4 regions of the Citrobacter sp. Cm046 genome follow, and region 3 is predicted to be linked to each of the others. Evidence: predicted binding sites of a transcription regulator. Region 3 holds the regulator's gene; each other region holds the start of a gene.
What was found. The regulator Fur, encoded in region 3, represses iron uptake genes when iron is present. The targets are predictions, from matches to a motif close to ATAATAATGAGAACNACTATCAA.

Region 1 (7,851 bases), on a different contig from region 3:
TCCGGGTCAACCTGAAGGATGATATGTTTTATCAGTTTAGCTAAGAGTTGCAGCTTTCGTACGAATAGCGCGAATCATCGCTTCAAGCCCCTGTGAACGAGACGGTGTGAGATGCTGTGCGAGCGCCATTTTTTCAAACCACGGACGCACGTCAAAATTCACAATATCCTGGGCTGTCATCCGGTTATACAAAATGAATACCACGGCGATTAGCCCTTTCACAATTGCCGCATCACTGTCGCCCTGTAATTCAATAATACCGTCAGCATTCTGACGCATTACTATCCATACCTGACTCTGGCATCCCTGAATGCTGTTTTCCGGACAGCGATCGTCGGTATTTAATTCCGGCAAACGCTGACCCAATTCAATAATATACAGGTACTTCTCTTCCCAATTAGCGCAACGCAGAAAATTACGCAACAATTTTTCTTTATCCGGTAGCGCAGCCATAACGCCTCTCTATTAACCCAGTAAGTGATGAATACGTTTCAGTCCCGTCACCAGACGGTCCACTTCTTCATGGGTGTTGTACATGGCAATCGAAGCCCGACACATTGCGGGAACGTTATAGTACGCCATCAACGGCATGGCGCAGTGATGTCCCGTCCGCACGGCAATCCCGTAGTTATCAAGAAAACTGCCGACGTCGTACGCGTGATGCTTACCAAGATTAAACGCAATGACGCCCAGTCGGTCTTTAGGTCCATAGAGGATCAGGTCCGGGACGCTCGCCAGTTGCTCAAGCGCATAGCTCATCATGAACTGCTCATACTCGCTGATTTCCTCGAGCCCTAACGCACTGACATACTCGATAGCGGCCCCCAGACCGATAATCCCCCCGGTGTTAGGTGTTCCAGCCTCAAAGCGCCAGGGGGCTTTAGCCCATGTCGTCCCCTGGGTCAGGCTAACTGTCGCTATCATCGATCCCCCGCCTTCCCACGGCGGCATCTCTTGCAGCAGAGATTCCCTGGCATACAGCACGCCAATGCCGGTTGGGCCGTAAAGTTTATGCCCGGAAAAGACATAAAAGTCGCAATCCAGCGCCTGTACATCCACTTTGTGGTGCATCACAGCCTGCGCGCCATCCACCAGCACTTTCGCGCCGTGCTCATGCGCCAGCGCAATCATCTCCGACAACGGGTTTTCTGTCCCCAGCACGTTTGATACATGGGTAATAGCCAGCAGTTTGCTGCGGTCATCGAACAGCGTCGGCAGCAGATCCAGTTGCAACGTGCCATCAGTATTGAGAGGAATAATGCGCAGCTCTGCGCCTACGCGGGCGCACAACATCTGCCACGGAACAATGTTGGCATGGTGCTCCATCTCGCTAATGATAATGTTATCACCTGCCCGCACATTGCTACTGCCCCAACTGTTGGCTACCAGGTTAATACCCTCCGTCGTACCACGCACAAACACCAGTTCTTCGGCTGAACGGGCGTTAATAAACAGAGAAGCCAGCTTACGCACATTCTCCATTTTCTCCGTGGCCTGGGCGCTGAGCGTATGAATACCCCGGTGGACGGCAGCATAACTATGGCGGTAAAACTCAGCCTCGGCATCAATCACTTGATTCGGCTTTTGTGCACTGGCGGCGCTGTCCAGGTAGGCCAACGGCAAACCGTTCACTTCACGCGTCAGGACAGGAAAGTCAGCCCGCACTTTTTCAATCGGAAATGTCATGCTACGCCTCCCGGCAGGCGTTGAGCGATCCGCGCCAGAACCTGTTGTTTCAGCGTTTCATCGCGCAGGGCTTCTGTTAGCTCAGCGGCAAACGCATAGAGAATCATCTGTTGAGCATCCTGCTGGCCGATCCCGCGGGATCGGAGATAGAACATCTGTTCATCGTCGATCCGCCCTACCGTCGCACCATGACTACATTTCACGTCATCAGCGTATATTTCCAGTTGCGGCTTGGTGTCCACTTCCGCCAGTTTACCAAGCAGCAAATTATTGTTGGTCATTTGCCCGTCGGTTTTGATGGCATGCTGCGCCACATTGATCAGGCCATTGAACACTGCCCGACCTTTATCGCTGACGATCGTCTTATGTAGCTGACGACTATTGCAATAGCCCTTGTTATGCTCCAGCCACGTACGGGTATCGCAGACTTCATTTTTTACCGGCATCGCCAGACTGTTAATCCGCAGCGTGGTATTTTCGCCGTTCAGTTGAGTGCTGGTGTTGTGACGCAATACCGCATCGCCGAGCAAAAAGCTGTAGCTTATGGCCGTCGCATCCGCCCCTAACTGCATGTCGTTATGAGCAAAGTGATGACTGACCGGGTTTTCAAACGCCAGCTTGATGTGATGCAAATGGGCGTTTGCCGCCACGTTCATTGTTAAGCGTGCGCCCGTAAAATGACGCGCATCGTTGAGGCTGACGTAATGTTCAACGACAGTGGCTTCCGCGCCTTCCGCCAGTTCAAGATGGTGACGATAATGCGCTGTATTGATCTCATCTCCCGCCAGTCCCTGGGTAATGTGCATGAGTAATAGTGGTTTCGTCGGGCGCTGATTACGCTTGACGTGAATGTGTGTCACGCTACGAGACAGGCTTTCAGTCAGATGCAGAAACACTTCAGGCTGAATCGGCGCCGGTAGCCCCAGGCGTGTGTCGTCAATACTCACGTCGAAACCGCTACCGTCCACGCTGTCGCTGAGCGTCGGGCAAAACTGCCCATCGACAAAAACCAGACGGATGGCATCAATACCTGTCGACAACGCCTCGCACTGTGTCGAACTAATTTCTGAAAAACGACTGACAAACTGTCCGGTGGTTAATCCTTCCAGCGGGGTATATTTCCAGTCCTCATGTTTGCGCGTAGGCAGCCCCAGACGCAGCATCTGTTGCAGGTGCTGTTGCGCGTGTTGCGAACGATTTTCGCCCTGCGCCTCAAACAGATGGTGCCACTGTTGTAGCACATTACTGCTGTTCACTAAGCCAGCCATATCCTTGCTCCTCCAGCTGTTTGACCAGTGTGAAATCACCGGACTTCACAATTCGCCCCTGGTAGAGAACGTGAACGTAATCGGGTTTGATATAGTCCAGGATGCGCTGATAGTGGGTGACGATAATGAACGACCGCTTGCCGTCCCGTAGCGAGTTCACGCCATCCGCGACAATCTTCAACGCGTCAATATCCAGCCCGGAGTCGGACTCATCAAGAATGCACAGCTCCGGCTCCAGTACCGCCATTTGCAGAATATCGTTACGCTTTTTCTCACCGCCAGAGAAGCCCACGTTCACCGAACGGGTGAGCAAATCCTCCGGCATCTTTAACAACTCAATTTTTTCTTCCATCAAATCCTGGAAGTCAAAGCGGTCCAGAACCTCTTCCCCGCGGTAGCTACGCACCGCATTAAGTGCCGTTTGCAGGAAAAACTGATTGCTGACGCCCGGGATTTCCACCGGATACTGAAATGCCATAAATATGCCTTCTCCGGCGCGGTCTTCAGGCGACAGTTCCAGCAAATCCTTTCCGTTGAATTCAACCGTACCACCGGTCACTTCATAATCTTCACGCCCGGCGAGCGTCGCAGACAGCGTACTTTTCCCTGAACCGTTTGGTCCCATAATGGCGTGCACTTCGCCGGGGCGAATCTCAAGGCTAAGCCCACGCAGAATCGCCTTATCTTCCACACTGACCTGTAAATCTTTAATACTTAACATGTGCTTTCCTTAAATTTCAGCCGACGCTGTGTTCAAGACTAATGGCGAGAAGTTTTTGCGCTTCCACAGCAAATTCCAGCGGCAGTTCAGAGAACACGTCTTTACAAAAACCGTTGACGATCATTGAGATGGCATCTTCTTCGCTGATACCGCGCTGCAGGCAATAGAACAACTGATCTTCACCGATGCGTGAGGTTGTAGCTTCGTGTTCAAGCTGGGCGCTGTTGTTACGACACTCGACATACGGGAAGGTGTGCGCCCCGCAGTCCGCACCAATCAGCATGGAGTCACATTGGGTGTAGTTACGGGCGTTGGTGGCGGTCGGCATGATTTTCACCAGACCACGATAGCTGTTCTGGCTGTGCCCGGCGGAAATTCCCTTCGATATGATGGTTGATTTGGTGTTCTTGCCAATGTGGATCATTTTGGTGCCGGTATCAGCCTGCTGATACCCACTGGTCAGCGCGACGGAATAGAACTCACCGATAGAATTGTCACCGCGCAAAATACAGCTCGGGTATTTCCAGGTGATAGCCGAGCCGGTTTCCGACTGCGTCCAGGACATCTTGCTGTTCTCACCTTCACACAGCGCACGTTTGGTGACGAAGTTCAGGATGCCGCCTGTATTTCCATCTCCGGGGAACCAGTTTTGTACCGTCGAGTACTTCACTTCAGCATCTTTATGGATGATAACTTCCACCACCGCCGCATGCAGTTGGTAGCTGTCACGCACTGGTGCCGAACAACCTTCGATATAGCTGACGTAACTGCCCTCATCCGCCACCAGAATCGTGCGTTCAAACTGCCCAGTTTTTTCCGCATTAATACGGAAATACGTGGAAAGCTCCATCGGACAGCGCACGCCTTTCGGCACATAAATGAACGTACCGTCTGAAGCTACCGCCGCATTTAACGCGGCAAAGAAATTGTCATTACCCGGAACGACAGTACCGAGATACTGCCTCACTAGATCCGGGTGATCGTGAATGGCCTCACCGAACGAACAGAAAATAATACCCTGCTCTGCCAGCTTGTCGCGGTAGGTCGTAGCAACCGATACCGAGTCAAAAATGGCATCTACCGCCACTTCTTTACCTTCGCGGACCGGCACGCCAAGCTGTTCAAACGCGTCCTCAACTTCTTTGCTTAAAAACGCATTCGCGCCCGTCTGTTGCACCGCTCCCGGCTCCGACGCGCAGGTTTCATCACAATTACCGCAAGAAGGTGCAGAGTAATAGCTGTAATCCTGATAATTCAGTTTTTCGTAATGCGCTTTTAGCCAGTGCGGCTCTTCCATCGTCAGCCACGCTCGGAACGCGTTAAGACGAAATTCGAGCATCCACTCAGGCTCGTTGCGCTTCGCGGAAATCGCGCGAACCACCTCTTCGTTGATTCCTTTCGCGAGTTCATCGGTTTTTAGTTGGGTGAAGAACCCCTCTTTGTAATTGAGGTGTCCGCCAGACCAGGTGTTGACATCGTCAGTTGCTTCAGTGTTACGAGACATAGTACCGCCTATACCCCAAAACTTTCGCCACAGCCGCATTCGTTCTGTGCTTTCGGGTTATGAAATTTAAATAACTGATTTAATCCTTCACGAACAAAATCGACTTCAGTTCCGTCGATAAACGGCATCGCCTGTAACGCTACGTAGAGTCTGGCGCCATCCGTTTCAAATAGCAGGTCGTCTTTATCCGGTTGACTGACAGTGCCCAGCACATAGCCGAATCCCGCACATCCCGTTTGCTTCACGCCTAACCGGACGCCCAACATATCGGGCTGTTTTGCCACCAGCTCGCGAATATGTGCCGCAGCGGCGGGCGTTAACGTCAATCCACGCCATGCAAAGTCGTCCGGATCAAATGTTCCTGAATGCAATTCCATAGGGTTACCTCGAGTAATTAGCCTTCAAGCTATAACATCATGTTAGTGATAATGATTATCACTTCAACCCCTCAACAGCAGGGGCATTCGGGTTAACCGCCCTTTTTGGCTACTTTTATTAAGCATAGACCCTGCGGCGAGGGTTCACAGAGATGGATTATTTTGTTCAATGCATTGATAAATAATAGATTATGAAAACCAAATCGTTCAGGCAGGTCAAACACGAAAAGATGTATAGATAATGTCTATTTAAGGAATAGGAGAAGAATTGGATGCGGGTAAACACAGGCAATAAAAAAACCCTTAAGGCTGCTGGTTAGCAGGCTTAAGGGTTCCGGCCCCATCCGGCGCTTATCTCCGGCACTCACGATGGCTTAGCTCTTGAAGGGGCGTTAGGAATAGTCTCATATCCCGGTGAGCCATTTTTAACACAAACTGCGATTCGCCTGTTTTATAATCTGGCTCACTTCACATTTTTAATTTTGTGTCTGATTGAGGGCATCCAGCAACAGACGCAGCCCTGCAGGCTGATGCTCACGCGAAAGGTATAATCCGTAAATCGGCAAGCGTCTCGGCTGCAACTGTGGCAGTAGTCGCACCAATTGTCCCTGCGCCAGGCCTTCTCTCGCCTCCTGCTCTGGTACCAGCGCGATCCCCATTCCCGCCAGCGCCGACTCGCATAAAAGCGAAGAGATACCCGCGCTCAAATTCCCTTTTATTGCCACAGAGACAACCTCGGCGTTCTCATTCTGAAAATGCCATGATTTTCCGGCAAATCCGCTGTAGTAGAGGCAATTATGTTGTGCGAGTTCTGCAACCGTGTGGGGAGTACCATGCAGACGAAGATAATCAGCAGAGGCACATAGCACCGACTCACAATCTCCTAACCGACGGGCGATGCTTCCTGGCTCGGGATTGTCCGTGATACGGATCGCCACATCAATACGTTCCCCCACAAGGCTAACCGGTTGATTATTAATTTCAACCTCAATACGGAGTTCAGGATAACGCGCCAGAAAAGCGGGCAGCACCGGGGCAAGAATATGCATAGCGGTGAAATGTGCGCAGGCCACCCGTAACGTTCCGGAAGGAACTTCGGTCGCACTGGCGGCACCAATATCCAGCGACAATTGCGCCAGCGAGCGGGTTTTCACCAACGCCTCCTCACCGGCAGGCGTGATCGTTAACCGACGAGATGAACGGTGGATCAACCGTGCACCGGCCCATTTCTCCATCTCATCGAGATAGCGACTGACCATCGGTCTGGAAAGACCCAGCGCTCGCGCGGCGGCACTCAGACTGCCCAAATCACAAATATGATTAAATACTGTTGCCGCCATGACTCTGTCCATCGCATCCCATCCGATCGTTTTATGAAACTCAGCATGTCCTGATAGAGGAATTCTAACAGATCCGAATTTCCTTAAAATAAGAGACGTGCAAAAGACAATTTCATCTGCAAAAGGTTATTCCATTATGAAAGTTAAAAACCTGGCCCTGCTGTTGCCACTGTTCGCCTCCCCGGTATTTGCTGCCCCACTCCAGCTTGATGTTTACAACCCGCAGGAAAAGGCTATTTTCCCTGTCTCCTCAACGCTGGTGTCTGGTCCGAAAGAGGCCATTTTGTTTGATGCGCAATTCAACACCAAAGATGGCGAAAAGCTGGTGCAGATGATCCACGCCAGCGGAAAAAAACTCAAAGCTATCGTAATTACCTCCGGCGATCCGGATTTCTATTTTGGCCTTGAACCGATTGTAAAAGCGTTCCCTGACGTAAAAATACTGGCAACGCCTCACGTGGTGGATCATATTCGCGCCACTAAAGAGGCCAAACTGCAATTCTGGGGCCCCCAGATGAAAGACGGTGCGCCAGCGTCTCTCACCGTACCGCAAGCCACAACACAAACGCGTTTTACCGTTGATGGTGAAACCCTGGAACTCCGCCATCCTGATGATTATGCCGCTTACGTCTGGATCCCAGCCAATCGCGCAATCCTCGGTGGAACCGGTGTAGCTTCTGGTATTCATGTCTGGACGGCGGATACTCAGTCCTCTGAACAACGTGCGCAATGGCGTAATGTACTCAGTGAAATGCAGGCTTTGCAGCCAACTCAGGTCATTCCAGGCCATTACATTGGCGAACTGCCGGCGGGCGATAAAGCGATTCGCTTCACCCAGGATTACTTACAGTCGTTTGAACAGGCACTTGGAGCTAAAAAAGGCTCAGACTACGTGATTAAAACGATGACTGCCGCCTGGCCCGGCCTTGCGGATGCCAGCTCTCTGGAATTGAGT
Region 2 (7,851 bases), on a different contig from region 3:
GTGGTGTTCACACGGGAAACCGGGATGACGCCCAGCCAGTGGCGTCATCTCGGTAATCAAAACGATTAGCTTGCCATTCCCATACCGACAATATTGGCCGCGACGATAATCACCACGCAACCGAGGCTTAGCACGCTGACCGGATGTCGGCCCGCATTGCTCCACTCTTTCATAATCAGGCCTACAATACCGCCGCACAGGACGTAGAAACTCATGTGCAGCATCCAGCTCATGTAGTCATACTGCGCCGGAATTTTGGCATGGCCCCAGGCGTAAAAGAAGAACTGGAGATACCACATCAGCCCGGCGAGCGCCGAAAACAGGATATTGCTGATAATCAGCGGTTTTGCTAACGAGAAGTCGGCTTTTATCGACAAGTTTTTCATTTTTGCCAGACGAATGAAGCAGTAGCCGAGGTTGATTACCGCACCGCCGCCCATGATCACCACGTAGCTTGGCAGGGCAACATACAGCGGATCGATACCGAGTGCGGCAGCGGCTTCGTGCATCGGTTTTGCCGCATCCATTGCAAAGGACATCCCGGCGGAGAAAAAGCCGCACATCACCGCCAGTATCAGACCTTTTTTCAGGTTGAACTCTTCCGCTTTGATGCCCATCTTGCGCTCTTTTAGCTGCCCGGCGCGGGTGACAATCGCGACGCCGATCAGGGCGACCAGCACACCGAACAGGGTCATACGGCCACCGGGTGTGCCGACGAGCACATCAAATTTACCGGCAATGATAGGCGTCATTAAGGTGCCGACAATCAGCGTAATACCGATGGCGATCCCGATTCCCATCGACATGCCGAGGTAGCGCATGGTCAGACCATAGTTAATGTTACCGATCCCCCACATCGCGCCAAATAAAAATATCGGCAGCAGTGTGGAAGCGCTGAAAGAACGGTAATAGGCCCAGAAGTCCGGTAGCAGGATCGAACTGACGAGCCAGGGAAGGATTAGCCATGAAACAAAACCGCCTATGGACCACATGGTTTCCCAGGTCCAGTGTTGTACCTTTTTAAAAGGGGCGTAGAAACAAGCGGCACTTGCGGCACCAATAAGATGCCAGAATATCCCCATCGTAATTGCGTTACCCATTCTGTTTCCTTTTAAATTATCGATCTGGCTGGATAAAAATCTCCCGTTTTGATGATCGAAAGTCTAAAGAGTGAGCAATGAATTAACCTTCAGCATGCTGCCGCAGGATTGGCAATGCTGGCAAAATTCAGGGGATGATAGGGATGTTGATCACAAATTGATCTTCCGCCCCTCTTTTTTGAGAAGGGCGGAAATGTCGCGGGTTAGCAGATTTTTACTGCCTGAATGCCCAGCAGCCAGGCGAGTTTATCCAGCACGTCGCCATGATGACCAAGGCCAATGCTGCAATGGTGGGCTGGACCGCCCAGGCACCACTGCGTTGTGAATTCGCGAGCCGATAAAGGGAAACGATAGCGGCTGTTGGTGTTGCCGATATCCAGTACTTCGCCCGCCACAGCTTCACCTTCGGCATACTGCAAACGCACGCCGTTTTCGGCATCTTCAACAACCGAAAGAAAGGTTACCGGGCCGGGTTTTACGGTCATCTGGATAGATACACCTTTACCGGGTTTACCATGATAAACCGGCAGCGGTACCAGGTTAACCGGGCCGTCCGCCATCAGCGGATGTGCCGGGCCGTCATGCCCCCACAGTACAACATTGTCATTAAATTCAATTCCATAGGGTTCAGAGAACGAACCTCCGGCCCCCAGGAGCTGCTGGATTTTCATTGCCAGCACGTTTTTGATTTCATATTCTCCTGCCACGGGAATACCGCGGTGGGTGAGCAGCGTGTTACCGAGGATGATTGAGGTGATGATATTTTCGTAAGCATTACCGCTTCGACCTTCGTAGTAATAGGCCAGTGCGCCAAGGGTATTCCGGGCAATAAGTTTATCCATGGCGCAGGCCGTGGTGAGCGCGCGGTCAAGTTCAGCGGGTTCACAGGCTGCTTCCACCTGTAGCACGCGGTTCGTCTCTTGCCGTTTAGCGCAGAGGTCCGTCTCGCTAACCTGCTCGCGATATTCCGCCAGCTCACACATTTCCAGCGGCTTAAAACGTACGCCCAATCTGGCGGATAAATTCGTCATATTGCTGTAAACGTCCACCATACCGTCATAATAGTGTCCGAGTACGCCGACCTGACAGTTTGACAGCATCTGGCGTACGTTCAGGGCCTGTAGCCACTGCGCAGTTTGTTGCCAGACGTACTCATCGCCCTGTAATGCACCCACAATCAGTTGAAAGCGGATATTCGCGCGGTTAAACACGTTTGCCAGTTCGGGCGCGCTACAGGCCTGGCAGTGCGCCAGCCATTCTCCGGTACGCCCGCCCCGATCCGGGATTTGACGGATCGTCGAATAGGGCAGGCCAGGCTCTGGCTGTAAGACCAGAATAATGACCGGCTTGTTGATGCTTTGCACCAAAGGCAGTACCGTTGCGCTGAGGGCATAGGTGCTGATGTACAGGCAGACAGCATCGACAGGCTGCTGCTGCAACCGCCTGATAAGGGCGTCGGCTTTGTCGACGTTATCGATCAGGCCGCCGTTAATTACGGTGGCTTGTTGCGCCGTCAGACGCTCGTCAATTGTTTGCAGATAGTCCTGAAGTCGTGACTCCAGGCCAGTAAACTGGGGCCAGTATGTGTCGAGGCCGATACCGAAAAGGGCGATGTTGACAGACATAGCAATATTTCCTCGTGAGATAATCCAGAGACTATCTCTTGCTTTGTCTCCCGTGTCCTTTATGTCGTTGCCTGTTTTCTCCGCGTGTTGGCAAAATTCGCCTGATTATTCCGCTAATGCTCACATTTTCATCTCATAATAGCCATGTAAAAAGTACGGCATTGATAATCATTTTCAATATCATTTAATTAACTATAATGACTCAACTGCTTACGCGGCGTTAACACTGGCCGCCCGACAATACTGGAGATGATTATGAGTTATACACTGCCATCCCTGCCGTACGCTTATGATGCCCTTGAACCGCACTTTGATAAGCAGACGATGGAAATTCACCATACCAAACACCACCAGGCCTATGTAAACAACGCTAACGCTGCGCTGGAAAGCCTGCCTGAATTCGCCAACCTGTCTGCTGAAGAGCTGATCACCAAACTGGATCAACTGCCTGCGGATAAGAAAACCGTACTGCGTAACAACGCTGGCGGTCACGCTAACCACAGCCTGTTCTGGAAAGGGCTGAAAACCGGTACCACGCTGCAGGGCGATCTGAAAGCCGCTATTGAGCGCGACTTTGGCTCTGTTGATAACTTCAAAGCTGAATTTGAAAAAGCGGCAGCAACCCGTTTCGGTTCTGGCTGGGCGTGGCTGGTTCTGAAAGGTGACAAGCTGGCTGTTGTTTCCACTGCTAACCAGGATTCCCCGCTGATGGGCGAAGCTATCTCTGGTGCTTCTGGCTTCCCGATCGTGGGTCTGGACGTATGGGAACACGCTTACTACCTGAAATTCCAGAACCGTCGCCCGGACTACATCAAAGAGTTCTGGAACGTGGTGAACTGGGACGAAGCTGCAGCGCGTTTTGCGGCGAAAAAATAAGTTTGATGATGCCTGAAACCTGATAGCGTTACGATTATCAGGCCGGGATCTGATGACCTGATACAGCCCTTACAAGTCATGCTTGTGGGGGCTTTTTTGTGATCAAAATCAATATGGGAACAATGATCCATTTAAATTGAAACAATGTTTTATTGTGCGATGAGGATCACTTTTATCTGTCCTCTGAGTATCTATCTTCTTTCCATCAAGACGGGCGCATCTCATAAGCAAGATGCAATCGCCCATAAAAATGCCCCATTTTTATGTCTACAGGTGATGGAAATGCATATCAAACGTACGATAGAGAAAATCCCAGGCGGTATGATGCTGGTGCCGCTATTTCTGGGCGCGTTATGTCACACCTTTTCACCCGGCGCCGGAAAATACTTCGGCTCATTCACCAACGGTATGATCACTGGCACAGTGCCGATTCTGGCTGTCTGGTTCTTTTGCATGGGGGCGTCGATTAAGCTAAGCGCCACCGGAACCGTACTGCGTAAATCTGGCACGTTAGTAATAACCAAGATTCTTGTGGCATGGGTAGTGGCGGCGATCGCTTCGCGCATTCTTCCAGAACATGGAGTGGAGGTGGGGTTCTTTGCCGGGTTGTCCACGCTGGCGCTGGTGGCTGCAATGGATATGACCAACGGCGGGCTGTATGCCTCGATCATGCAGCAATACGGCACCAAGGAAGAGGCTGGGGCGTTTGTCCTGATGTCACTGGAGTCCGGCCCGCTCATGACCATGGTCATTCTGGGAACTGCGGGGATTGCTTCGTTTGAACCGCATGTGTTTGTTGGTGCGGTGTTGCCGTTCCTGATTGGTTTTGCACTGGGAAATCTGGACCCTGAGCTTCGCGAGTTCTTCAGTAAAGCGGTGCAAACGCTGATACCTTTCTTTGCCTTCGCATTGGGTAACACTATTGATTTGAGCGTGATTGCTCAGACTGGCGTGCTGGGTATACTGCTGGGCGTCGCGGTGATTATCGTCACCGGTATCCCATTGATTATCGCCGATAAACTGATTGGCGGCGGGGATGGTACGGCGGGGATTGCGGCTTCCAGCTCTGCAGGTGCGGCAGTTGCCACGCCGGTGCTGATTGCCGAAATGGTTCCAGCGTTTAAACCAATGGCTCCGGCAGCGACTTCTCTGGTGGCAACCTCGGTGATTGTGACATCAATTCTTGTGCCGATTATCACTTCTATCTGGTCGAAAAGAGCTAAAGCCAGAGCGGCGGAAATTGATATTCGCGGCACGGTGAAGTAAATATTTTTTACCGGATAGCGCTGCGCTTATCCAGCCAATGTAGGCCCGGTAAGCGTTCGCGCTGCCGGGCATCAGGTGCAAAACTAAAGGACAAGGACCTCGTCAATTGTCCGACACTCACTCTCGTTCAGTTCCCCACCTGCATTACGTGAAACCCCTGAGCAATAACCATACTTACGTGACACTACAGTTTTAATGGTGGTGACAAAATCCTCGCCAATCGCGTAGATGGACATATACGTGCCAATCTTATCCTGAATGTCGCGTAGCGCAGCCAGGTCGCCCTGCTTAAATGCCTCGCGCGCGCTGACAAACAGTTCCGGCATGACGTTGTTCAACCCTGAGATAATCCCTGCACCACCTGCCAGCAGGTTAGGAATGTAGTATTCGTCGTAGCCGGAGAGCACAGCAAAATCTTCCCGCACGGCGCGGGTTGTCTGGATCATGCTGCGGGTATGCGACTGGCAGTCCACGGTGTCTTTAATACCGGCGAAGTTCGGGAACTCAGCGGCGAGTGTGGCAACCAGTTCAGGCGTTAAATCACAGCCGGTACGTGCCGGGAAGTTATAGGCAAACCATTTTCCACTGAGCTTCTGTCCTAGCTGGCGGAAGTAGCTCAGCAACTGTTTCGATGTTTGTCCGTAGTAGTAAGGTGGCAGGATCATGACGGCATCATATCCCGAGTGAAACGCTTCTTGCGCCATCAGCAGAACATCATTTTGGCATGTGGATGAGACATTTGCGACCATCTTCAGCGAGCTCATGGCCCGGGCCTCACGGATCAGTAACAGTCTCTCTTCCAGCGTAAAGGAGGCAAATTCCCCAATGCTGCCCATCAGTAAAATAACGTCGATCTTTGCCTCGGTAAGGCGTTTGAGATGCTGACTCAGACCGTTGAGATCGATCTTGCCATCATTGTCCATCGGCGTAATGGACGGACACCAGACGCCAGCAAATTGCGATTGACCAGTCACGTTGTTGACTCCTTAATTGAAATGATGTTTCAAAACCAGTTTACATTGATAGCATGTGTACCTAATTTTCATGTGAACCGTGCTCTCATTTTGAGCGACTGGGGTAAAATAAATATGGTGTAATGGGGGAAATTTATCGGGAGAGGGAACAGATGCGATATCCGGTTGATGTTTTTACAGGCAAGATTCGGGACTACATAGGAAGCCGTCCCAGCGCGATTGCGAAAGTTCAGGTCGATGGCGAGCTGATATTGACTGAACTGGGTCTGGCAGGCGATGAGCAGGCGGAAACGAAAATTCACGGTGGACCGGACCGAGCGCTGTGCCACTATCCGCGTGAACACTATCTGCACTGGAGGCAAGAATTCCCCGAACAGTCAGAGTTATTTATTGCCCCCGCCTTTGGTGAGAACCTCTCAACTGAAGGAATGACGGAAGAGAATGTTTATATCGGTGATATCTTCCATTGGGGAGAGGCACTGATTCAGGTCACGCAGCCGCGCTCGCCGTGTTTTAAGCTTAACTACCATTTTGGCATCAGTGATATGGCCAGCCAGATGCAAAACGCAGGCAAAACCGGCTGGCTGTACAGCGTTATCGCGCCAGGGATGGTGTCGGCGGATGCCCCCTTGATTCTGACTTCACGTGTCAGTGACGTCAGCGTACAGGAGGCAATTGCTATTGCCTGGCATATGCCGTTCGATGATGAACAGTACCACCGTTTGCTGTCGGCTGCGGGATTATCAAAAAGCTGGACCAGAACGATGCAGAAACGTCGTTTAAGCGGCAAAATCGAAGACAATTCGCGGAGATTGTGGGGGAAATAATTCCCCCCAGCAGGAAGCGTAGACCGGGTAAGGCGAAGTCGCCGCCCGGCACAACAGGTTTAATTACGAGCGTTTATACAGCGGCAGCCAGAGAACCAGACGCAGACCACCCAACGGGCTGTCTTCGGCCTTCACCCAACCACGGTGCTGCTGAATAGCGGTTTCGACAATCGCCAGACCCAGACCGGTACCGCCGGATTCGCGGTCACGCGCTTCATCGGTACGATAGAACGGACGGAAAATCTGTTCTCTGTCTTCGGGACTCACCCCCGGGCCATCATCGTCTACGGCGATGGTAATCCCGTCTTTATCCACCGCGAAGCCAACTTCAATCTTGGTGTGCGAGTAACGCAGGGCGTTGCGAACAATGTTCTCCAGTGCACTTTCCAGCGCATTCGGGTTACCGTACAGCGGCCACGGCCCTGGCGGGAAGTTTACCGTTAACGATTTACCCATCTGCTCAGCTTCAAAGGCGGCGTTATCCAGCACTTCGCCCCACAACTGGTTTGCTTTCACGGTTTCACTGACCAGTGCGTTTTTCTGTTGATTACGCGACATGACCAGTAAATCGTTGATCATGCTGTCCAGTCGGTGTGCTTCCGTTTCAATACGTTCCAGCTCTTTGCTCTCACCGCTACGACGGCGTAGCAGAGCGGTACCCAGTTGCAGGCGCGTCAGCGGCGTTCTCAACTCGTGGGAGATGTCCGACAACAGCCGTTGTTGGCTGGTCATCATCCGTTCCAGAGCGGTCACCATCTGGTTAAAACTGGCGCCTGCTGCAAGAAATTCCTGCGGACCTGCTTCCAGTTCCGGATGCTGACGCAGGTTACCCTGTGCCACTTCATCCGCCGCATTTTTCAGCTTACGTGCCGGTTTCGCCAGGCTCCAGGCAAGCCAGAGCAACAGCGGGGAACTGACCAGCATGGTGACGATCAGCAGTAACAGCGGTCGGTCAAACAGCAGGTTGATAAAGTCTGATTGTGAACTGCTGGCAGGTCGAATGAGATACAGTTGGTAGTTATCTTCGCCATCTCTGACAGAGAAAGGCCCGACCATCTCAACGCGACCGTACTTTTTCTTTTGTGGGTGGTCGGCGTTATCCGCCTGACCAATAAAGTTACGAATGATCTGCATTTCGTTGCGTTCTGCACCGATCACGCGTCCTTCCGTCGTAACAAGCAAT
Region 3 (7,851 bases):
TCCACTTTCAGCCCCAGATAGGTGAAGGTGATCCCCGGGCGTAAGGCATAGCCATAGTAAGGTGGCGTATCTAATGGTCGTGCCCAGTGTGTTTTCGCCGGTGTCAGACCTTGTGTTGCGCAGTTATCCAGCGTGGTGTGATCGAATTGCCCAGGCAGGCAGGCGCTGTTGTACTGCATGATGGTGTGGGTAAAGCGTTCGACATCCAGTCCCAACTGGCGAGCAAGCTCTGTCAGCGTATTGGCCTGTGCGCCAGGAAAGACCGGAGGCATGAAGTGGCCGATCGCTTTACTGTCGATAATGGAGTAGCCAATTTGTCCGGGCTGATGGGCAACCAGCCGTCCCCAGATAGCGTAACGTTTTGGCCAGAAATCTTCGCCTTCATCATAAAAACGTTCAGCATCACGATTTACCACTATGCCCAGCGAGACACAGTCCACACGGGTGCAAATTCCGCCATCGTATAATGGTGCTCTGGCGTCAATCGCCACGCAGTGTGACTGGGAGGGATCGCCGACAATGTCCGCCCCGGCATCGATCATAAATTTAAGCAGTACGCCCTGGTTAAAGCGTGTGCCGCGAATAAGAAAGTTATCCGCAGGCCACTCGCCGCGGGCATTCTTGCCCCACGCCTCCCGCAGCCATTCGCGGTTAGATTCAAACCCCCCGGCGGCAAGCACGCAGGACTTAGCCACAATGCGCTCTTTGCCTGCCAGTGCCGCTACGAACTCGCCATTATGCAGTTCTAGCGCCTGGACCGGTGTGTTATAGCGAATTTGCACGCCCAGCTTTTCTGCGCTGCGATAATAGGCATTCACGAGAGCTTTTCCGCCGCCCATAAAGAAGGCGTTAGTGCGCGCCACATGCAAAGCACCGGAAAGAGGGGGTTGAAAATTAACGCCGTGCTGGCGCATCCAGTCGCGACATTGCGAAGAGGTACGTATCACCAACCGCGCCAGTGCTTCGTTGGTATTTCCTTCAGTTACACGCCAGAGATCCTGCCAGAACTCCTCTTCTGGATAGCTCTCTACCAGGACATCCTGTGGGGCATCATGCATACAGCGTAAATTACGCGTGTGTTGGGAATTCCCTCCGCGCCATTCTCGGGGGGCTGCTTCGAGCAGTAATACAGAAGCCCCTTGCTCCCGGGCGGTTAAGGCAGCACATAATGCGGCATTGCCGCCGCCAATCACCAGAACATCAACCATCGTATACTCCATTACCATTTAACTAATTGTTAAATTTGTAATTAAAATGTATACGTGTAAGTTGTGTGGGCGCTACGCTGTGATGCTAAATAGCCCTTTAGTTATTGTAAAGAATTGCGCCTGGCCAGCTTCCTGCTTCCACCAGTTGACACATCACTTTGGTCAGTATCACGCGGGCAGCGAGACCTGCGGGGGTAAGTTCATCATCAGAAAGGCTGACAAGAAAATTAGGGCGGCTAAGTATTGGATTATGGACGCCGATCACTCTTAGCGTCTCTTTATCGAGATGCGAAATCGCCGCGCCGGGTTGTAATGTGGCACCGATTCCACTGCGAACGGCGCTCATCAACAGCGTCAGACCATCAATTTCTGTAGTGATCTCAATGTTCAGAGCATGTTCCTGGCAGATAGCATCCAGTCTGCCGCGCAGGCCGTGACCCGGGCTTGGCATTATCAATGGAATATTAACCAGCTGGGCAGGGGCGATATTGTCATCCGTAATATCATCCAGTAAAGCATGGGTGCCAATCAAAAATAGCCGTTCTTCGAGAATCGGTCTGGCGCTCCAGCGCAGGATTTTTTCCTTTTGAAACACCACTGCTAAATCAATTTGGCGGGTATTAATCATCCGCTCCAGGTTACCGGAGAGGCTTTCCACCACATGCAGGCGGACATCTGCATAGTTTTCCCGCATTGCATTAATGAAAGGCACACCGAGCACGGATGCGGTACTGGGAGCCATTCCGACGCTGACGTGACCGGAAAGCCGGGCCTCTCGAGCCGCGAGGATCGCATCGTCTGCGTGACGTAATGCCAGTTGTGCCTGGGAGTAAAAAGCCAGTCCGGCGCTGGTGGGCGTCACGCCACGAGAGGTTCGTTGCAGCAGGCGAATAGCGAGTTCGTTTTCCAGCCGGGTCATTTGCTGGCTGAGAGCCGAAACACCAATATTGAGATCGAGCGCCGCGCTGCCCATACTGCCGGTTTCTACAATACGAACATAATAGCGTAGCTGGCGAAGCTCCATTTCGGCTCTCCGATGAGGTAGGGTGAATTTTACATTAAAGCTGCATTGACTCGAAAGGAAGAGGCCCCCGGCCAGGTTTAGCTTATAAAAAAAGCCAACCGCAGGGTTGGCTTTTCAGAAAACATCATATTATTTGGCGTCGTGCGCATGCTCATCTTCGCGGCAATCGCCTTCAGCGCAGTGACCGTACAGATAGAGGCTATGGTTGGTTAAGCGAATACCATGTTTAGCCGCAATCTCACGCTGACGCGCTTCGATGGAATCATCGCTAAATTCGACCACTTTGCCACAGTCGAGGCAAATCAGGTGATCGTGATGATGCTGTTGGGTTAATTCGAAGACGGATTTGCCACCTTCAAAATTATGGCGGGTTACGATACCGGCATCATCAAATTGGTTCAGCACGCGATACACGGTCGCCAGACCAATCTCTTCACCCATGTCTATCAGGCGTTTGTATAAGTCTTCCGCACTGACGTGATGGTTATCCGGTTCCTGAAGAACTTCCAGAATTTTTAAACGAGGAAGCGTTACTTTCAGGCCAGCCTTCTTTAATGCGGTATTATTGTCAGTCATGCGGAATCTGTCCTGTAGCTAAGCGGTTCACTTCATTAACAGAAGTGACAGAAATTGCACTTGAGATAATGCGTATCATTATAGAACTGCCATGTCTAAATGAAAACAGCAAGTCTCTGGCAAATATTGTTAATCAAAACGTGGTATCGCCGACAAACACTCTGTGCAATACCCGATTGGCATCCAGCCATTGTACAGGGTCAGGCGAGAAAGTTACAAATTTGTAGCAATTATTTTGATTGGTTTTATCTATTGATGCGGCGTAGATACGTTTCTACGCCGCATGAAATCAGGCGTTAATGATTTCGTCGAGATGCAGTTCTTCAGAAATCTGTTTAACCCATTTTTCTACGCGTTCAGCGGTCAGCTCAGGCTGGCGATCTTCATCAATAGCCAGACCGACAAAGTGGTCATCATCAGCCAGGCCTTTAGACGCTTCAAAGTGATAACCCGCCGTTGGCCAGTGACCGACGATGGTTGCGCCGCGTGGTTCGATGATGTCGCGGATGGTACCTAACGCATCACAGAAATATTCTGCGTAGTCTTCCTGGTCGCCGCAGCCAAACAGCGCAACCAGTTTACCGTTAAAATCAATGTCTTCGAGAGTAGGGAAGAAGTCGTCCCAGTCACACTGCGCTTCACCGTAATACCAGGTTGGGATACCGAGCAGAAGAATGTCATACCCTTCCAGGTCTTCTTTGCTGCTTTTTGCAATGTCATGTACATCGGCAATGTCTTTACCAAGCTGTTTTTGAATCATTTTTGCGATGTTTTCGGTGTTACCGGTGTCGCTGCCGAAAAAGATGCCAGTGATTGCCATGAGTAAAATAACCTCTTGAAACTTATTGAAATGGTGGTGGCGCAATGCCCACGGATAAGGGCAATCATAGCAGAACAGTCAGGCATGCGGAAACAGCAAACACGCGGGACTGCACTCTGTGCTACACGATTTATGATTTAGAGCAGAAATTCAGACTATGCCTGACCACGCAACGTGGTGAGTTGGTTCATCAGCATCTCTTCGATGAGTTCACTGCGACTCATGTTACGTGCGTCCGCCAGCTCGTTCAGAGCGTCAACGGCGTCGGCATTCAGTTTCAGTTCGACACGCTTAAGCCCGCGAACTTTGTCGCGTTTAAGCTGATTACGTTTATTAATACGTAACTGTTCATCACGCGAAAGCGGATTGGTTTTGGGTCGTCCCGGGCGACGCTCCTGCGCGAACAGATCTAATGTCGTACGGTCCGTTTGTTCTTTGGCCATGATCTTGGTGACTTCGGGGAAACAATCAGCCAGGCGTCTGCCCGGATGGATAGCGCGCCATCATACATCAGCAGGGGGGGCGCGCCAACGCCCACGCACGTAATCGCGCGCGGACGCTGAGTTTTTAATCAGTTGGCCTTGTCCGTCAGATAACGACGGATGGCGCGTAGGACCGCATCTGGTTTTTCTGCGTGTACCCAGTGACCTGCACCTGCAATAACATGCGCCCTTGCCTGAGGGAATTGCGCCAGTAATTGGTCACGGTACGCTTCGGTAACATACGGCGAGTTTCCACCAGGGATGAACAGCGCCGGATGATCCCATGCAGGTATGGTTTCCCAGCCCACAATATGAGGATACTGGTCCCACAATGCGGGGACATTGAAACGCCACTCGCCGTCAACAAAGGATTTCAGCAGAAACTGGATTACGCCTTCTTCTTTCAGGTACTGGCGCATCACGCTTGCCGCCTGCTGGCGTGATGCGGCTTGTGCATCCGTCACGGCATTAATCGCCGCAAAGATCTCATCGTGACGACGGACATGGTAGTCAACCGGTGCAATATCGATAGCCACCAGTTGATCGATACGTTCAGGTGCCAGCGCGGTTAGCGCCATCACCGCTTTGCCCCCCATTGAGTGACCAATAAAAGTCGCTTTTTCTATTTGTTGGGCGTCCAGTGTATCCAACAGGTCTTGCGCCATGGCCGGGTAATTCATCTCTGGCGAACGAGGGGAGAGCCCGTGATTTCGCATATCAACCTGAATGATGTCGTGATCGACTACCAGGTCACGTGCCAGTATGCCCAGGTTATCCAGGCTGCCAAACAGACCGTGAACCAGGACGATGGGGGAATTATTGTGCAGGTTTTGTGCAGATTGCGCTCGGATATTCAATTTCATGGCAAAGTTCTTTTTTTCACACTAGCGGGTTAGGGTATCATGTTGACCATTCTGCCACAGGGCTGCAACAACTACGGTTACTCCGAGTTTTTCTGGCCATCAGGCTTGACGCTATCCGCTGTTGGGATTTGCCTTTACACTAGGTGTAATAATCCCAACAACTTGTATTCAGCTAAGACACCGCACTGGATTAAGATGAAAACGATTGAAGTTGATGATGAACTCTATAGCTATATTGCCAGCCACACCAAGCATATCGGCGAGAGCGCATCCGACATTTTACGGCGTATGTTGAAGTTTTCTGCCGCATCACAGCCTGCCACTCCGGTGGTAAAAGAAGTCCGCGCCGTGCAACCTGTCGTGGAAGCCAAGCCGGTCGACCCCGTTAAAGATAAAGTGCGCGCCATGCGTGAACTGCTGCTTTCCGATGAATATGCGGAACAGAAAAAAGCAGTGAATCGCTTTATGCTGGTGCTGTCTACACTCTATTCACTGGATCAGCACGCGTTTGCTGAAGCAACGGAGTCGTTACACGGTCGCACACGCGTCTATTTTGCAGCGGATGAACAGACGCTGCTGAAAAATGGTAATCAAACCAAGCCGAAACATGTGCCTGGCACACCGTACTGGGTGATCACCAACACGAATACCGGCCGCAAATGCAGCATGGTTGAACACATCATGCAGTCAATGCAATTCCCTGCGGAATTGATTGAAAAGGTTTGCGGAACAATTTAATCCTTGCATTAGAGGGACCAGGCAATGGCAATCCACAAGCGTGCAGGTCAGCCTGCACAACAGAGTGATTTGATTAACGTCGCCCAACTGACGGCACAGTACTATGTACTGAAACCAACAGCCGGGAATGCTGAGCACGCCGTTAAGTTCGGGACATCCGGGCATCGTGGTAGTGCAGGTCGTCACAGTTTTAACGAGCCGCATATTTTGGCAATCGCCCAGGCCATTGCCGAAGAACGTGCGAAAAACGGGATTACCGGGCCTTGTTATGTGGGCAAAGACACCCATGCGCTGTCTGAACCGGCATTTATCTCTGTACTGGAAGTGTTGGCGGCAAACGGTGTTGATGTCATCGTGCAGGAAAATAACGGCTTTACGCCAACGCCTGCCGTGTCAAATGCAATCCTGGTCCACAACAAAAAAGGCGGCCCGCTGGCTGATGGCATTGTCATCACGCCGTCGCACAACCCGCCGGAAGATGGTGGCATTAAATACAACCCGCCAAACGGTGGTCCGGCAGATACTAACGTCACTAAAGTGGTGGAAGATCGTGCCAACGCGCTGCTGGCTGATGGACTTAACGGTGTTAAGCGAATTTCACTGGATGCGGCGCTGGCGTCGGGTCATGTGAAAGAGCAGGATCTCGTTCAGCCGTTTGTTGAAGGACTGGCTGACATTGTTGATATGGCCGCGATCCAGAAAGCGGGACTGACGCTGGGTGTCGATCCGCTGGGTGGCTCCGGTATCGAATACTGGAAGCGTATTGCCGAGCACTACAAACTGAATCTGACCATTGTTAACGATCAGGTTGATCAGACCTTCCGCTTTATGCATCTCGACAAAGACGGTGCTATCCGTATGGACTGCTCTTCCGAGTGTGCGATGGCGGGTCTGCTGGCGCTACGTGATAAGTTCGATCTGGCATTTGCTAACGATCCAGATTATGACCGTCACGGCATCGTCACTCCGGCCGGGTTGATGAACCCGAACCACTATCTGGCAGTCGCGATCAACTATCTGTTCCAGCATCGCCCGCAGTGGGGCGAAGACGTTGCCGTTGGCAAAACGCTGGTGTCTTCGGCGATGATTGACCGTGTGGTGAATGATTTAGGACGTAAACTGGTTGAAGTACCGGTTGGCTTTAAATGGTTTGTTGATGGCCTGTTCGACGGTAGCTTCGGCTTCGGCGGCGAGGAGAGCGCGGGGGCTTCTTTCCTGCGTTTCGACGGTACACCGTGGTCGACCGACAAAGACGGGATCATTATGTGTCTGCTGGCGGCCGAAATTACTGCCGTGACCGGTAAGAACCCGCAAGAGCATTACAACGAGCTGGCCGCGCGTTTTGGTGCGCCGAGCTATAACCGTTTGCAGGCAAGCGCGACCTCCGCGCAGAAAGCAGCGCTGTCTAAACTCTCTCCGGAGATGGTCAGTGCCAGCACGCTGGCGGGTGATCCGATCACCGCGCGTCTGACGGCGGCGCCAGGCAATGGTGCTTCTATCGGCGGTCTGAAAGTGATGACTGACAATGGCTGGTTTGCCGCACGTCCGTCAGGTACTGAAGACGCCTATAAAATCTACTGCGAGAGCTTCCTGGGTGAAGAACACCGCAAGCAGATTGAAAAAGAAGCGGTTGAGATTGTCAGCGAAGTGCTGAAAAACGCGTAACCAGAAAAGGAGCCGAAAGGCTCCTTTTTTACATCTGGTACCCGGTGAAATATCACGGCATAAACCGATAGCCAATCCCGGTTTCGGTTATAAAGTGACGAGGGCGCGCCGGGTCTACTTCCAGTTTCTGGCGCAAGTGCCCCATATAAATTCGCAGGTAGTGGCTGTGCTCGACGGCGTTGGGACCCCAAACCTGATTCAACAGCTGACGCTGGGTCAGCACCTTCCCGCTGTTATTGAGAAGTATCGCCAGCAGGCGAAATTCAATTGGCGTCAGGTGAATTTCCTCTTCGCCACGATGTACCAGACGCGCGGCAATATCCACTTTCACATCGGAAAAATGCACGACTGGCTCGGGTGCGGGTCCAATAGCGTGGCGGCGTAATGCCACACGCAAACGCGCCTGCAGTTCGCCAATGCCAAACGGCTTGCTGAGATAATCATCAGCACCGGCATCCAGTGCGGCGATTTTGTC
Region 4 (7,851 bases), on a different contig from region 3:
ATCAAGGTCACGATAGTCCTGAAGCAGAATGGTGACATCCAGCCCGTCACAGCGCTGCTGCGCCATTTTCTGTTGCTCTTTCGAGATGGTGACACCCTCTACCGCCACGCCATAATGGCGCGCTGCATATTCTGCCAGGCCACCCCATCCGCAACCGATATCCAGTAAACGCATCCCCGGCTTCAGTTGCAACTTCTCGCAGATCATTTTTAATTTTGCATTTTGCGCATCCTCTAATGAGGTCGCATCTTTCCAGTAGCCACAGGAATATTGCATGTATGGATCAAGCATCAGGGCGAAGAGATCATTACCAATATCATAATGCTCTTTGCCGACAATCCAGGCCCGGCTGCGCGACTGCAAATTAAAAAGGCGTGCACTGGCAATGCGTAAAATATCTTTCAGATTGCCCGGCATTTTTTGATCGAGTTTTGCTTTGAGGATCTTGCAGAACAGAATATCGAGCCGTTCGCAGTCCCACCAGCCTTCCATATAGCTTTCGCCAAGCCCTAAAGAACCTTGTTGCAGTACCCGTTTAAAGAAACCGGCATGATGAAGTTGAATATCCCAGGCACGCGAACCATTGATCTGGATATCAGCCTGCTGGAGCAGCTCTTTCCCCATCCGCGTCCAATTATCATTTGTTTCATTTACGATTACAGCATCTGAACAAAGCGTGTCCATGGTCTTTACCAAAAGTGGGCTAATAATTCTTAGGCAAGATTATTATGGAAAACAGAGTGTATGTATTATGATTTGCGGACAAGATCTATCGAGTAGAGGCCACATAACCGGGAGCATTACGTATTTCTTTATGGAAACCATCAAGCAGAAACAGTGGAATTCCTTCCCGGATGACTCAATGGCAGAACTGCCGCAGGATGTTTACTTTCGCTCATATGTCCTTGAAGCGAATAACCATGTACCGCAGCACTCACACTCTTTTACCCAGTTTCATTTTGCCCGCAAGGGAAGCATGCGTATTGATGTCGCCGGCAAATGCTGGATAATCCCCGCGCATTATGGAATCTGGATCCCTCATAATATTGAACATGCGGTATGGGCGCTGGATGATGTTCATTTAGAGAATCTGGATATTAAACCGGACTTTCTGGAGAAACGTATTGATGAGTGTAAAGTGGTCGCCATCAGTGATTTCGCCCGAGAGTTTATTCATTACGCGACCAACTTAATTTCGGGCCATTACGATCGTCAGTCAAAAGAAGGGAAGCTGGTCAGCGTATTGGTCGATATTATTTTGCAGTTACCGGAAGTTGCCTTTGTATTACCCTGGCCACAGGATCGCGAATTAACAAAAATCTGCCGGACAATACAGGAATCCCCCGCGCTGGAGCATTCGTTAGAGTACTGGGCGCAGCATCTCGGCATGTCGCCTCGCACATTTTCGCGCCATTTCAAAAAAGAAACGGGATTACCTTTCAGCGTCTGGAAGCAAAAAATGCGGATTCTGGAATCCGTATTAATGCTTAAGAAAAATAAAAGCGTGACCGCCGCCGCACTCGACGTGGGTTATTCGAGCACCGCGGCATTTAGCTACGCGTTTCGCCAGGCCTTTGGCGTTCCTCCGTCTAATTATTGATCAGCGGCTTTGCGTTGGTGCCAGTAAGCAGCTGCACGTACCAGTTGCTGATCGAACTCCTCGGTTTCAAAGCGGGCACTCAGGTTTTTCACCACTTTTCCTTCGCCTGTTATCCAGATGAAATAATCTTCTGCAGGTACATTTAGTTGCGCCAGCACGTCGTTCACCGCCTGCTCGTTGTGACCGACAAACCACTGGATAGCAAACCCGTCGAGGTGGGAAAGATAATCCTGGCAGGCTGCATCCTGCACGCTCACCAGTGCAATCACCTCTGGACGCACCGCTAAACGACTCAGCGCTTCCAGGCGGCGGCGCAGAGCAGGCATTCCCGACTCATCACACACGTAAACCTGATACGCATAGTCTTCTGGTACCACCAGAGAACCGCGTGGTCCACCGATTGTCAGCTTGTCACCTTCACGGGCGTTCATCGCCCAGGTACTCGCCACGCCGCCGTCATGAATGAAGAAATCCAGCGCCAGCTCATGACGCGCTTCATCATACAGCGGCGTGTAATCCCGGGATGCAGGACGGACTCCCTCTGCCCAGACAATGCCCTCATCCGTCACCACTGGCGGCACAAAATGCGTACCCGGTTCAGGAAAAAAGACTTTGGAGTGATCATCAAAACCGCGTGAGCTAAAGCCATCCAGTGCGTCACCGCCAAGAACGATACGCTGAAAACCCGCGCTTATGCGTTCAACGCGCAGGACTGAGAGTTCGCGAAAGCGCAGTTCATTACGAACGCGCTGTGGGTAGCGTGGGGTATTTTTTGTCATTTTTCCGCCTTCGTGAAAATAATACGATATATCTAATTTAATTTTTAAATGATAATGATTGCTAGTTACAAATATTGCAAGCACTTTTTTTGATATAGTCCCGCTCTGCTTATCAGAACGACAACACCGAATTAAAAACTATAAAAATCAATATATTATAATAAACAAAAAGAACACTGTTGCAAAATACCAGTTTTTAGATATAAATTAGATATATCTAAACAACATCAGGAGAAGATGATGCAAAACCAACATGAAGGTTGCTGCAAAAATGCAGAACACCAACACGAAGGATGCTGCAAAGGTGAAGGGCATCACCACGAAGGCCATGACACCGAGCATCACCATCAGGGGTGCTGCAAAAGTGAAGAACATCGCCACGAAGGTTGTAACAAAGAGCACCACCACGAGCACGGCTGCGGACATCGCCATGGCCGGGGCGGCGGCGGCCGTCGTCAGCGCTTTTTCGGCCACGGCGAATTGCGCCTGGTGATTCTGGATATTTTGACCCGCGATGCCAGCCACGGCTATGAACTGATCAAAGCCATCGAAACACTGACCCAGGGTAATTACACACCAAGCCCCGGCGTGATTTATCCGACGCTGGATTTTTTGCAGGACCAGGAACTGATTGTCATCAACGATGAAGAAAGCGGACGTAAACAGATAACGATCACCACGCAAGGTCAGCAGTGGCTTGATGAAAACCGTGAGCATCTGGAACATATCCACGAACGCATTAAAGCGCGTTGTGTGGGTTTTGAATTACGTAAAAATCCGCAAATGAAACGGGCGCTGGATAACTTCAAGGCCGTACTGGATCTGCGGGTTAATCATGGTGATACCAGCGATGCGCAGATCAAAAAAATCATCGGTATTATCGATCGTGCCTCACTGGACATCACCCAGTTAGATTAAAACAAACCGGTCAAAAGGCGGAACCCGTTGTTCCGCCTTCACACCTGAGGTTAATGCAGGACCGTTACGGCATCTTCCAGACGCCCGGCACGATGTTTCACCATCGCTGAAATGTGGGCACTCTCTTCGACAAGTTCTGCATTTTTCTGCGTAATGCTGCTCAATTCATTCACCGCGCGAGTCAGGCTGGAAAGCCCATCCGCCTGTTCCAGCGTGGAGTGGCTGATTTGGGCAATCAGTTGGGTAACGTTTTGTACCTGCGCCACAATGTCGTCCATTGTGCGCCCGGCAGCGTGAACCTGATCGGAACCAGACTGCACTTTGTCAGCGCTGGCATCGATCAATTTGCGGATGTCATTCGCCGCACTGGCGCTACGGCTGGCAAGATGGCGTACCTCTCCCGCCACCACGGCGAACCCTTTCCCCTGCTCACCCGCTCGCGCGGCTTCAACCGCTGCGTTCAACGCCAGAATGTTAGTCTGGAAAGCAATATCGTTAATCAGAGTAGTGATAGTGCCGATCCGCTGGGTGCTATTAGCAATATCGTCCATCGTTTTAATGACGGTGTCCATCGCCTCACCACCCTGCGTTGCCGCACTGCTGGCTGCAATGGAGAGCTTGTCGGCAGCGGATGCAGTCGCGGAGTTTTGCTTCACCGACGCCGCCATCTGGTTCATCGTCGTCACCGTTTCCTGCACATTTTCTACCGTCTGTTGCGTGTGCCGGTTCAAATCATCACTGCCTTTTGCCAGCGTTTCGCTGTCGTTACGCACACAGGAAACCTGGCTTGAAACATCATGGATAAGCCAGCGACACATTAATCCCAGTTGCCCCACTGACCGTAACATCAGCCCCAATTCATCGCTGCGGTTAAGGTGCGACACGCTATTGCGCTCTCCGGTCGCGACTTTCAGCGCCTGACGGGCAACATTCTCGATTGGGCGTACAATTTGCCATTCGAAGATCGTCGTTCCAGCCAGCATCACCAGCGCACTCATCAGCAGTAGCGGCCATTCAGTCCCCATCTGCTGCAACGCAACGGCCAGCACGGCAAACATCAATGCCATCACACTACGTACCCGCCAGCGCACCGGGAGCGACGGGAGTTTACCCAGCCAGCCTTTACGTACCACCAGCCCTTTATGAATACGCCTGTTACAACGCCCTTCATTCAGCGCCTTATATAAAGGCTCTACCGCCGCGATCTCTTCCTCCGTCGCCCGGGTCCGGATGGACATATACCCGGTAACATGTCCATCCCGCACCATCGGCACCGCGTTGGCTCTCACCCAATAGTGATCGCCATTTTTACGCCGGTTTTTCACAATCCCACTCCACGGCTCGCCCTGCTGCAGCGTGTACCACATATCCGCAAACGCCGCTTTTGGCATATCCGGATGACGAACCAGGTTATGCGGCTTACCGAGCAATTCATTCAGCTGATAGCCGCTGACCTGAACAAAGGTATCGTTCGCATGGGTAATATAGCTTTGTAAATCGGTGGTCGACATGAGGGTGATATCATCATCCAGCGGTGTATTTTGCTGACTAACGTAGGGATGAGAAGACATGGTTGCGTCCTGTGCAGGTTATCTGGTTGTTAACTCTTTCGGCTTATGTTATTTCGGCGCTAATCTTTTTAACTTTAGTTGTTAAATTTGATTTAGATCGCAATTTGCGATTAAACCTCAAAATCTGTATGTTTTCTAATTCATTGATTTAAAATACTTTCATAACGAAACTATTCAACAACACTTCACTCCACGCACTGCAATAGTGCAATTTTTGCCCACTTTTAGCGCAGTAGGCCACTTTTCCCGTCTGTTTTCTGGCTGTAAACCTGGGCAAAACACCAGCAAATGTTAATGTTTGAGATTAAATGTTGCACAAGCGAGTTATTTCCTGGCGTTTATCCCGATTTTCGTTAAGCGCGCCGGGATGGCGCAATCCCTGCAATACTTAATTCAGTATCATGTGATACGCGAGCTCCGGGAGCATATTTTGAACAGGTTACCTTCCAGCGCATCGGCTCTGGCCTGCAGCGCACACGCACTGAATCTCATTGAGAAGCGAACGCTTGATCATGAGGAGATGAAAGCACTTAACCGAGAGGTGATTGATTACTTCAAAGAGCATGTTAATCCGGGGTTTTTAGAGTATCGAAAATCTGTAACTGCCGGCGGGGATTACGGAGCCGTAGAGTGGCAAGCGGGAAGCCTGAATACGCTTGTCGACACCCAGGGACAGGAGTTTGTCGATTGCCTGGGGGGTTTTGGAATTTTCAACGTGGGGCACCGTAATCCAGTAGTGGTCTCCGCCGTACAGAATCAACTCGCGAAACAACCTCTGCACAGCCAGGAATTGCTTGATCCATTACGAGCCATGCTGGCAAAAACGCTTGCCGCGCTGGCACCCGGAAAGCTGAAATACAGTTTCTTCAGCAACAGTGGGACCGAGTCAGTCGAAGCGGCACTGAAGCTGGCGAAAGCGTACCAGTCACCGCGCGGCAAATTTACGTTTGTTGCCACCAGTGGCGCTTTCCACGGAAAATCGCTGGGTTCGCTGTCCGCCACGGCTAAATCCACCTTCCGTAAACCATTTATGCCGCTGCTGCCGGGCTTCCGTCATGTTCCTTTTGGCGATACTGACGCGATGCGCACCGTACTCAGCGAGTGTAAAAAAACAGGTGACGATGTGGCTGCCGTTATTCTGGAGCCGATTCAGGGTGAAGGCGGAGTGATCCTACCGCCGCAGGGGTATTTGACCGCCGTACGTAAACTCTGCGATGAGTTTGGCGCGCTGATGATCCTCGACGAAGTACAAACAGGCATGGGGCGTACCGGTAAGATGTTCGCCTGCGAACACGAAAACGTGCAGCCCGACATCATGTGTCTGGCAAAAGCGCTGGGCGGCGGTGTAATGCCCATTGGGGCGACAATCGCGACTGAAGAGGTGTTCTCCGTTTTGTTTGATAACCCCTTCCTGCACACCACCACCTTTGGCGGCAACCCGCTTTCCTGTGCAGCGGCGCTGGCAACTATCAATGTTCTGCTGGAGCAAAATTTACCAGCCCAGGCAGAACAGAAAGGCGATATGTTGCTGGATGGCTTCCGACAGCTGGCGCGGGAATACCCGGACCTTGTGCATGACGTACGTGGGAAAGGCATGCTAATGGCGATTGAATTTGTCGATAATGAGATAGGTTACAACTTTGCCAGTGAGATGTTCCGCCAGCGGGTACTGGTGGCCGGAACACTGAATAACGCAAAGACGATCCGTATCGAACCGCCGTTAACATTAACAATCGAGCAATGCGAACTGGTAATACGATCAACGCGCAAAGCCCTGGCTGCATTACGGGTGAGCGTGGAGCAAGTGTGACAGATGCCGGATGGCGGCTACGCCTTCACCAGCCTACAGCAGCACCATACCGTAGGTCGGAGTAGATGCGTTAGTACTGCCATCCGGCAATTTCTTCGCAGGCATACGCATCTTTTTTGAATCCCATCACAATCACGCCATTCCCCTTTTCCCTTTTACGCAGCGCCAGCTAAATTAGTAACTCATCCGACCACATAACAATAATTTTACATACTGGACACCTTTATGAGCTATCCGTCGCTGTTCGCCCCGCTCGATCTGGGATTCACCACGCTTAAAAACCGTGTGCTGATGGGTTCGATGCATACCGGGCTGGAAGAGTATCCCGATGGTGCAGAACGGCTGGCCGCGTTCTACGCCGAACGCGCCCGCCACGGTGTAGCCCTGATTGTGACCGGGGGTATTGCTCCTGCATTATCTGGCGTCGGTATGGAGGGTGGCGCGACGCTGAACGATACCAGCCAGTTGCCGCACCATCGCATCATTACTGATGCCGTTCACGACGAAGGTGGCAAAATTGCGCTACAAATCCTGCATACCGGGCGCTACAGCTATCAGCCACATCTGGTCGCGCCTTCAGCCATTCAGGCCCCGATCAACCGCTTTACACCGCATGAACTGACCCATGATGAAGTTCTACAACTGATTGAGGATTTTGCTCACTGCGCGCAACTGGCGCGGGAAGCAGGTTATGACGGCGTAGAAGTGATGGGTTCGGAAGGGTATCTAATCAACGAATTCCTGACATTGCGCACCAACCAGCGTAATGACGAATGGGGAGGCGATTATACCAATCGCATGCGTTTTGCTGTGGAGGTTGTTCGGGCGGTACGCCAACGTGCCGGTAATGACTTTATTATTATCTTTCGGCTGTCGATGCTCGACCTGGTGGAAAATGGTGGAACCTTTGACGAAACGGTCCAGCTGGCGCAGGCAATAGAAGAGGCAGGTGCCACCATAATTAATACTGGTATTGGCTGGCATGAAGCACGTATACCTACCATCGCCACGCCGGTTCCACGCGGTGCTTTTAGCTGGGTGACACGTAAGCTGAAAGGCCATGTGACGATCCCATTGGTCACCACGAACCGTATCAACGATCCAACCGTGGCCGACGACATTCTGGCTCGCGGCGATGCCGATATGGTGTCGATGGCGCGTCCGTTCCTTGCC

Region 1: a site for Fur is predicted at 5,596-5,618, ahead of sufA (Fe-S cluster assembly scaffold SufA). Genes of this name have one in related genera too.
Region 2: a site for Fur is predicted at 2,887-2,909, ahead of sodA (superoxide dismutase [Mn]). Genes of this name have one in related genera too.
Region 4: a site for Fur is predicted at 2,428-2,450, ahead of OGX98_RS11360 (siderophore-interacting protein). Genes of this name have one in related genera too.

What each region holds. Positions count from the first base shown of each region.
Region 1 is NZ_JAOWGP010000037.1:95,760-103,610, forward strand. It holds gene sufE (cysteine desulfuration protein SufE) at 37-453, opposite strand; gene sufS (cysteine desulfurase SufS) at 466-1,686, opposite strand; gene sufD (Fe-S cluster assembly protein SufD) at 1,683-2,954, opposite strand; gene sufC (Fe-S cluster assembly ATPase SufC) at 2,929-3,675, opposite strand; gene sufB (Fe-S cluster assembly protein SufB) at 3,692-5,179, opposite strand; gene sufA (Fe-S cluster assembly scaffold SufA) at 5,188-5,556, opposite strand; gene OGX98_RS09210 (LysR family transcriptional regulator) at 6,033-6,908, opposite strand; gene OGX98_RS09215 (Vmh family MBL fold metallo-hydrolase) at 7,033-7,851, shown strand, end outside.
Region 2 is NZ_JAOWGP010000041.1:58,622-66,472, forward strand. It holds gene rhaR (HTH-type transcriptional activator RhaR) at 1-69, shown strand, start outside; gene rhaT (L-rhamnose/proton symporter RhaT) at 66-1,100, opposite strand; gene OGX98_RS13745 (L-fucose/L-arabinose isomerase family protein) at 1,304-2,725, opposite strand; gene sodA (superoxide dismutase [Mn]) at 2,981-3,601, shown strand; gene kdgT (2-keto-3-deoxygluconate transporter) at 3,884-4,867, shown strand; gene OGX98_RS13760 (dihydrodipicolinate synthase family protein) at 4,951-5,841, opposite strand; gene yiiM (6-hydroxyaminopurine reductase) at 5,994-6,668, shown strand; gene cpxA (envelope stress sensor histidine kinase CpxA) at 6,732-7,851, opposite strand, start outside.
Region 3 is NZ_JAOWGP010000027.1:15,793-23,643, forward strand. It holds gene tcuA (FAD-dependent tricarballylate dehydrogenase TcuA) at 1-1,208, opposite strand, end outside; gene tcuR (tricarballylate utilization LysR family transcriptional regulator TcuR) at 1,306-2,232, opposite strand; gene fur (ferric iron uptake transcriptional regulator) at 2,362-2,808, opposite strand; gene OGX98_RS01165 (ryhB-regulated fur leader peptide) at 2,801-2,887, opposite strand; gene fldA (flavodoxin FldA) at 3,098-3,628, opposite strand; gene ybfE (LexA regulated protein) at 3,784-4,071, opposite strand; gene ybfF (esterase) at 4,200-4,973, opposite strand; gene seqA (replication initiation negative regulator SeqA) at 5,169-5,711, shown strand; gene pgm (phosphoglucomutase (alpha-D-glucose-1,6-bisphosphate-dependent)) at 5,736-7,376, shown strand; gene kdpE (two-component system response regulator KdpE) at 7,429-7,851, opposite strand, start outside.
Region 4 is NZ_JAOWGP010000039.1:36,108-43,958, forward strand. It holds gene cfa (cyclopropane fatty acyl phospholipid synthase) at 1-684, opposite strand, end outside; gene OGX98_RS11355 (helix-turn-helix domain-containing protein) at 752-1,600, shown strand; gene OGX98_RS11360 (siderophore-interacting protein) at 1,594-2,379, opposite strand; gene OGX98_RS11365 (PadR family transcriptional regulator) at 2,617-3,297, shown strand; gene OGX98_RS11370 (methyl-accepting chemotaxis protein) at 3,348-4,868, opposite strand; gene ygjG (putrescine aminotransferase) at 5,299-6,678, shown strand; gene OGX98_RS11380 (oxidoreductase) at 6,904-7,851, shown strand, end outside.